Regions from separate parts of the Klebsiella sp. GFKo11 genome, predicted to be linked through region 1. Evidence: riboswitches for the same ligand, from Rfam matches in the RefSeq annotation. Region 1 holds a riboswitch; the other holds the start of a gene.

Region 1 (4,259 bases):
TGGCTGATTTTCATTGAGCAGAATTTGGGGCCGCACATGGAGCAGAAGTGAGCCACTTTGCCGGACTCCTGCGGCAGAGTCTCGTCGTGGTAAGCGCGAGCGGTGAACGGGTCGAGCGCCAGGTTAAACTGGTCTTCCCAGCGGAATTCGAAGCGTGCTTTTGACATCGCGTTATCGCGGATCTGCGCTCCGGGATGGCCTTTGGCAAGGTCAGCGGCATGGGCGGCGATTTTGTAGGTAATCAGCCCTTGCTTAACGTCTTCTTTGTTCGGTAGGCCGAGGTGCTCTTTTGGCGTCACGTAGCAGAGCATCGCGCAGCCGAACCAGCCAATCATTGCGGCGCCAATGCCCGAGGTGAAGTGGTCATAGCCCGGTGCGATATCGGTGGTGAGCGGCCCTAAGGTGTAGAAAGGTGCTTCGTGGCAGTGTTCCAGCTCCTCGGTCATATTGCGCTGAATCATCTGCATCGGCACGTGGCCTGGGCCTTCAATCATCACCTGTACATCGTACTCCCAGGCGATTTTGGTCAGTTCGCCCAGCGTGTGCAGCTCGGCAAACTGCGCTTCGTCGTTAGCATCCTGAATGGAACCCGGACGCAGACCATCGCCCAGCGATAGGGAAACATCATAGGCAGCGCAGATTTCACAGATTTCGCGGAAATGCTGATAAAGGAAGTTCTCCTGATGATGGGAGAGGCACCACTTCGCCATAATAGAACCGCCGCGTGAAACAATGCCGGTCAGCCGCCTGGCGGTCATCGGCACGTAGCGTAGCAGCACGCCCGCATGGATAGTGAAGTAGTCGACGCCTTGTTCAGCCTGCTCCAGCAACGTGTCGCGGAAGGCTTCCCAGGAGAGATCTTCGGCGATCCCGTTAACTTTCTCCAGCGCCTGGTAGATCGGCACGGTACCGATTGGTACCGGACTGTTACGCAGGATCCACTCGCGGGTTTCGTGAATATAGCGACCGGTCGACAGGTCCATCACCGTATCCGCGCCCCAGCGAGTGGACCACACCAGCTTCTCGACCTCTTCTTCGATAGATGAAGTGACCGCCGAGTTGCCGATATTGGCATTGACCTTCACGAGGAAGTTGCGGCCGATTATCATCGGTTCTGACTCAGGGTGATTGATATTGGCGGGGATAATCGCGCGCCCGGCAGCGACTTCATCGCGTACGAATTCCGGGGTGATGTTCTCCGGCAGTCGTGCGCCAAACCCAACTCCGGGATGCTGGTGTCTCAACACTTCGCCACGAATGCGCTCGCGGCCCATGTTTTCACGGATGGCGATGAACTCCATCTCTGGGGTGACAACGCCCTGGCGGGCATAGTGCAACTGAGTCACGCATTTCCCGGAGATAGCGCGTTTTGGTGTTAGCAGGCCGGTAAAGCGCAGTTCGTCGAGGCCATCATCTGACAGGCGCTGTTTGGTATATGCCGAGCTGCGATCGCAGAGTTCTTCGCAGTCGCCACGCGCTTCAATCCACGGCTGGCGTAGTTTTGCCAGACCTTGTTGGACATTGATTACTATCTCCGGGTCGCCATAAGGGCCGGACGTGTCATAGACAGGAATGGCTTCGTTAGCTTCATAGCGGGGATTATCTTTAGCACCGCCGATGAGCGTCGGGCTCAGCTGAATTTCGCGCATCGGGACGCGAAGATCTTCACGTGAGCCGCGGATATAGATACGTTGCGAATTGGGAAATGCGGTGCCTTCCAGCGTGTCGATAAAGCGCTGCGCATGTTCGCGTTGCTCTCGACGGGTCATTTTTGTTGTAGACATAGCTCATTCCAGGTGAACAGGATATGGCTTGTCAGACGACGGATGGAGTAACAGATGCGATCGGGCCCAGATGGGCTGACGCTAAATGCAGTTTACTCTTGTTCCCTTCGCAGGTATTAGCCTGATCAGGTTCCGCGGATCCCGAATTAACGGTCTCAGCCTTTTCCACTGTGGAAAATGGGCACTCCGACAAGATGACATCCCCTCTCTGAGAGGGGGAATGTATGTAAACTACTCGTTAATAGCGGACAACTCAAGCCGTCGGCGCGATATTGTCGCTGACGGGGTCCTTTCGGCTGTGGGCGATGGCGAGGGCGATGAGTTTATCCTCCAGCGCAAAGCGTACTTCCAGCGCTTCGCCGATATCCGATAACGCCTGTTGAAACTCAAGGTAGTTATCGTGATCGATGGCGTTTTCGAGGCAAGAGTCGTAGTCATCCATGATCTGCTGAGTGTTGGCTTGCAGCTGTGGATAAAGCTTAGTGGCGGTTAAAAGTGGCGTATCACCTTCCAATTCGGCGATAAAGCGTTCATAAATACTAAAATGACCGGAGGAGAGATAGTCCACCAGACTTTGACAAAAATCATCCAGCGCCTTCTCATTAAGCCGCATAAATGATTCCTTGCCAGGTTTCAGGCCAACCAGGTTGTAGTAAGCCACGAGTAAATGCTTACGTACTTGTAGCCAGCGATCGACCAGTTTATTGCTGCCTCCAACACGTTCCGTCAGGTTTTCCAGCTGGTTTAACATGGTTGACTCCGCAAGTTTTAAAGAGAAATACGTTGCTCACCAAAATGTAAATTTAATGTTAAAAGTGCCAGTAAAATGAAGGTAGTGCAATAGATATGGATCGTATTATTGAAAAATTAGATCGCGGTTGGTGGATAGTCAGCCACGAACAGAAATTATGGTTACCCGACGGGGAATTACCATATGGCGAAGCGGTAAATTTTAATCTTGCGGGGCAACCCGCGCTGCGCATAGGGGAATGGCAGGGCGAACCGGTGTGGCTGGTTCGTCAGGAGCGTCGACATGAGATGGGATCGTTGCGTCAGGTACTCGATCAGGATGCTGGCCTTTTTCAACTGGCAGGACGCGGGATCCAACTGGCGGAGTTCTATCGCTCGCATAAATTCTGCGGTTATTGCGGGCATCCGATGCACCCCAGCAAAACTGAATGGGCGATGCTCTGCAGCCACTGCCGTGAGCGTTATTACCCGCAAATCGCGCCGTGCATCATCGTTGCTATTCGACGGGATGATTCTATTTTGCTGGCGCAGCACACGCGCCATCGCAACGGCGTGCATACGGTGCTGGCCGGGTTTGTCGAAGTCGGTGAAACACTGGAGCAGACGGTTGCCCGTGAGGTCATGGAAGAGAGCGGCATTAAGGTGAAAAACCTGCGCTACGTGACCTCCCAGCCGTGGCCGTTCCCGCAATCGCTAATGACTGCGTTTATGGCGGAATACGACAGCGGCGAGATTGTTATCGATAAGAAAGAGTTGCTGGAAGCGGGATGGTATCGCTATGACGATCTGCCGCTCCTGCCGCCGCCGGGCACGGTTGCCCGCCGCCTGATAGAAGATACCTTGGCGATGTGTCGGGCAGAGTATGAGTGACATGTTACACTTGGCGCATCAACGCTAAAGGAATGTAAAAATGACCGAATTGAAGAACGATCGTTACCTGCGCGCGCTGCTACGTCAGCCGGTTGATGTCACCCCGGTGTGGATGATGCGCCAGGCGGGCCGCTATTTACCGGAATATAAAGCCACTCGCGCCGAAGCGGGCGACTTTATGTCGCTGTGTAAAAATGCTGAGCTGGCTTGCGAAGTGACGCTGCAGCCGCTGCGTCGCTATAAGCTGGATGCGGCAATCCTCTTCTCGGACATTCTGACTATCCCGGACGCCATGGGGCTGGGGCTTTATTTCGAAGCCGGTGAAGGCCCGCGTTTTACCTCGCCCATCACCTGTAAAGCGGATGTCGATATACTACCGATCCCTGACCCGGAAGGGGAGCTCGGCTATGTGATGAACGCGGTGCGTACAATCCGCCGCGAGCTCAAAGGTGAAGTGCCGCTGATTGGTTTCTCCGGTAGCCCGTGGACGCTGGCGACCTATATGGTTGAAGGCGGCAGCAGCAAAGCGTTTACGGTGATCAAGAAGATGATGTATGCCGAGCCGCAGGCGCTGCATGCCCTGCTGGATAAGCTGGCGAAAAGCGTCACGCTGTATCTGAACGCGCAAATCAAAGCGGGCGCTCAGTCGGTGATGATTTTTGACACCTGGGGCGGCGCGCTGACCGGTCGTGATTATCAGCAGTTCTCGCTCTACTACATGCATAAAATCGTCGATGGTCTGCTGCGTGAGAACGAAGGCCGTCGCGTACCGGTAACCCTGTTTACCAAAGGCGGTGGGCAGTGGCTGGAAGCGATGGCGGAAACCGGTTGCGATGCGCTGGGCCTCGACTGGAC
Region 2 (4,259 bases), 2.5 Mb from region 1:
CCAGCGGTAGTTACCCTGGTCGTAATCCTCTTTTGCTTTCTTAAGGATGGCATCGGCACCGCCCATATAATCAACGAATTTCTTCGCCGCTTCTTCTGGCGGCAGTTCATCCAGGGTTGCCGGGTTGCCGTCGAACCAGCCGAGATACAGCACGTAGGTTGCCTTTACATCATGGCTGACGGAACCGTAGTAACCGCGGTTGGCCCAGGTGTTTGCCAGGCTGTCCGGCAGCTTGAATTTGGCGGCGATTTCATCGCGAGTCAGGCCTTCGTTAGCCATGCGCAGGGTCTGGTCGTTGATGTAACGATACAGGTCGCGTTGGCTTTTCAGCAGGTTAACAACGTTCTCATTGCCCCAGGTCGGCCAGTGGTGTTGCGCCATGATGATTTCGGCTTTGTCGCCCCAACGCACGATGGCGGCGTTGATATATTTCGACCATGGCAGCGGCTCGCGAATTTTCGCGCCACGCAGAGAGTAAGTGTTATGCAGGGTATGGGTGACATCTTCTGCGGATTCGATCAGCTTCTTCTCTTCGATATACCACAGCATTTCTGACGGTGCTTCCGATCCCGGAGCCAGCATAAAGTCATAGGTCAGGCCGTCGATAGTCTCTTTTTGGCCATCTTTCTCAATGATGTTGGTCGGGGCAATCAGGGTGACGGTACCGGCAGAGGTCGTCGTACCCAGCCCTGCACCAACCTGACCGGTGGCTTCCGGCTTCAGCAGGTTACCGTACATATAGCTGGCGCGGCGGCTCATCACGTTACCAGCCATGATGTTTTCCGCAACGGCGGCTTCCATAAAGCCGGAAGGCGCGTAGATTTTGACTTTGCCGGATTTCACATCAGCTTCATCAATCACGCCGCGCACGCCGCCGTAATGGTCAACGTGGCTGTGGGTGTAGATCACTGCAACCACCGGTTTATTGCCGCGATTTTTGTAATACAGATCCATACCGACTTTGGCGGTTTCCGCCGACACCAGCGGATCCACAACGGTAATGCCTTCTTTACCTTCGATGATGGTCATATTGGAGAGATCGAGGTTGCGAATCTGGTACACACCTTCGGTCACTTCAAACAGGCCGCTGATATTAATCAACTGGGACTGACGCCAGAGGCTGGGGTTGACGGTATCCGGTGCTTTTTCACCCTCTTTAATAAAGTCATACTGCTGCGGGTTCCAGATGACGTTGCCCTGTTCGCCTTTGATTATCTCGGTGGGCAGTGCGGCGATAAAACCTTTATGCGCGTTGGTAAAGTCGGTGTTATCGGAGAAGGGAAGTTGTTTGTACAGCGCGTCGTTCGCTTGTTTGGTTGCCGCTGTCGCTTCTTTAGGGGAGGTCTCCGCCCAGCTTGTCAGGGGGAGGGTAGAGAATATTCCAGCCAGGGCCAATCCTTTCATTATCGGGGTTAATTTCATTGGGATCCTCGAGGTTTTTACGCTGATTTACTCACTAATTTCGATATGACGTTGGGTTACATCCTGTAATGACTCCTCAAACTATAATCGCGTATCTGAAAAAGTGTTTATTTTGTTAATGAATTGTTTTTTTTGTTGTTGATTGTAATCAGTGGGCATCCCCAGGCCAGCTTGCGTTGTCCGGTGACTTCCCGTAACCTGCCCGCTGAGAACGTTTTATCTCTCAATGACTCGGGGTGCCCTTCCTTGTGAAGGCTGAGAAAAACCCGTACCACCTGATCTGGATAATGCCAGCGTAGGGAAGTCAGAGACCGCAGGGTCGTCGCTTCTTCATCGCCTGGCGGGAGCAAACGATGTCTGACCTGCTAAACCCCGCGCATATTGCCCATCTGCGGCATCTTTTTCGCCGCCATTCCCCCCTTGTTCACTGCATGACTAACGACGTGGTGCAGACCTTTACCGCCAACGTGCTGCTGTCGATTGGCGCATCACCAGCGATGGTTATCGACCCCGATGAAGCCAGTCAGTTTGCTGCGATTGCCGATGCGCTGCTGATTAACGTTGGCACGCTGACCGTTGAGCGCGCGACGGCGATGCGGGCGGCGGCGCATAGCGCAAAGCAGGCGGGCAAACCGTGGGTGCTGGATCCGGTGGCGGTCGGCGCGTTGACTCTGCGCACTGAATTTTGTCGGGAGCTTCTGGCGCTACAGCCTGCCGCTATTCGCGGTAATGCCTCGGAAATTATGGCCCTTGCCGGGATGAGCGGCGGTGGGCGCGGCGTTGATACTACTGATACCGCCGCAGCCGCGCTGCCTGCGGCTCAGGCGTTAGCTCGCCAGTTGAATACCGTGGTCGCAGTAACCGGAGAGGTCGATTACGTCACCGATGGTCAGCGTACGCGCATGGTCACCGGCGGCGATCCGCTAATGACTCGGGTGGTGGGTACCGGCTGCGCGCTGTCGGCGGTGGTTGCCGCCAGCACGGCGATGCCCGGTGAACGTCTGGAAAACGTCGCTGCCGCCTGTGGTCTGATGAAGTTCGCGGGTGGAATCGCGGCGCAGCGGGGCGGTCCCGGCAGCTTTACTCCCGCATTCCTGGATGCACTGTACGCGGAGGGCGGCCTGTGAGACGAATCAATGCTTTAACCATCGCCGGAACCGACCCGAGCGGCGGCGCGGGGATCCAGGCGGATCTCAAAACCTTCTCAGCGCTGGGCGCTTACGGCTGCTCGGTCATCACTGCGCTGGTGGCGCAAAACACCCGAGGCGTGCAGTCGGTGTACCGTATTGAACCTGATTTTGTCGCCGCGCAACTGGATTCGGTGTTCAGCGATGTGCGAATCGATACCACTAAAATTGGCATGCTGGCGGAAACGGATATCGTCGAAGCGGTGGCGGAGCGACTGGCGCGGTACCAGATTAAAAACGTGGTGCTGGATACCGTGATGCTGGCGAAAAGCGGCGATCCGTTGCTTTCGCTCAGCGCAGTGCAAACGCTGCGTCAGCGCCTGCTGCCGCAGGTGTCGCTAATCACCCCGAACCTGCCGGAAGCGGCGGCGCTGCTGGATGCGCCGCATGCCAAAACTGAAAAAGAGATGCTGGAGCAGGGCAGGGCGCTGCTGGGAATGGGCTGCGGCGCGGTATTAATGAAAGGCGGTCATCTTGATGATGCCGAGAGCCCGGACTGGCTGTTTACCCGCGAAGGTGAGCAGCGCTTTACCGCGCCAAGAGTGCAGACCAAAAATACGCACGGCACCGGTTGCACGCTATCGGCGGCGCTGGCGGCGCTGCGTCCTCGTTACGATGATTGGGGGCAAACGGTAGCGGAGGCTAAAGGCTGGCTCTCTGCGGCGCTGGCGCAAGCGGATTCTCTGGAAGTCGGGCACGGGATTGGCCCGGTGCATCACTTCCACGCCTGGTGGTAAACGGCACGACAACGTGCCAGCAGACTGTGCTGAAAAAATACGCTCCCGGCTGGAAAATATGCTGAGTCGGTACCAGGCTTAACCTGCCCAAAATAATTGGGTTGGGAAAATGCATGCCGGTTTCGACCGGCACTTACGGGAGATCGCTATGACTGATATTACGCAGTTACTTGGCAAAGATGCCGACACGCTTTTACAGCACCGTTGTATGACTATTCCAGCCGACCAACTCTATTTGCCGGGTTCGGACTATGTCGATCGGGTGATGGTTGATAACAACCGTCCGCCAGCGGTGCTGCGTAATATGCAAACCCTGTATAACACCGGACGCCTGGCGGGAACCGGGTATCTGTCTATCCTGCCGGTTGACCAGGGCGTAGAGCATTCTGCTGGCGCTTCTTTTGCCGCCAACCCGCTGTACTTTGATCCGAAAAATATCGTCGAACTGGCTATTGAAGCCGGTTGTAACTGCGTGGCCTCCACCTATGGCGTGCTGGCCTCGGTGTCACGCCGCTACGCGCACCGCATCCCCTTCCTGGTCAAACTGAACCATAACGAAACGCTGAGCTACCCGACTGAATACGACCAGACGCTGTACGCCAGCGTTGAGCAGGCGTTCAATATGGGAGCCGTGGCGGTAGGGGCGACGATCTATTTCGGTTCTGAACAGTCTCGCCGTCAGCTTGAGGAAATTTCTGTGGCCTTTGAGCGCGCGCATGAGCTGGGCCTGGTGACCGTGCTGTGGGCCTATCTGCGTAATCCGGCGTTCAAGAAAGATGGTGTCGATTATCACGTTTCCGCCGACTTAACCGGCCAGGCCAACCATCTGGCAGCCACTATCGGCGCGGATATTGTGAAGCAGAAGATGGCGGAGAATAACGGCGGCTATAAAGCGGTGAACTTCGGCTATACC

What was found. Region 1 has a riboswitch for thiamine pyrophosphate ahead of thiC (phosphomethylpyrimidine synthase ThiC). Riboswitches for the same ligand answer to the same signal wherever they lie in the genome.
Region 2: linked by a shared signal. The riboswitch ahead of thiM (hydroxyethylthiazole kinase) and the one ahead of thiC (phosphomethylpyrimidine synthase ThiC) in region 1 are both predicted to bind thiamine pyrophosphate.

Annotation. Positions count from the first base shown of each region.
Region 1 covers NZ_CM151369.1:5,993,043-5,997,301, reverse strand. The annotation lists gene thiC (phosphomethylpyrimidine synthase ThiC) at 1-1,784, opposite strand, end outside; TPP riboswitch at 1,870-1,983, opposite strand; gene rsd (sigma D regulator) at 2,038-2,535, opposite strand; gene nudC (NAD(+) diphosphatase) at 2,631-3,404, shown strand; gene hemE (uroporphyrinogen decarboxylase) at 3,445-4,259, shown strand, end outside.
Region 2 covers NZ_CM151369.1:2,097,432-2,101,690, forward strand. The annotation lists gene AC07P6_RS10115 (alkyl/aryl-sulfatase) at 1-1,422, opposite strand, end outside; TPP riboswitch at 1,645-1,741, shown strand; gene thiM (hydroxyethylthiazole kinase) at 1,776-2,549, shown strand; gene thiD (bifunctional hydroxymethylpyrimidine kinase/phosphomethylpyrimidine kinase) at 2,546-3,346, shown strand; gene fbaB (class I fructose-bisphosphate aldolase) at 3,495-4,259, shown strand, end outside.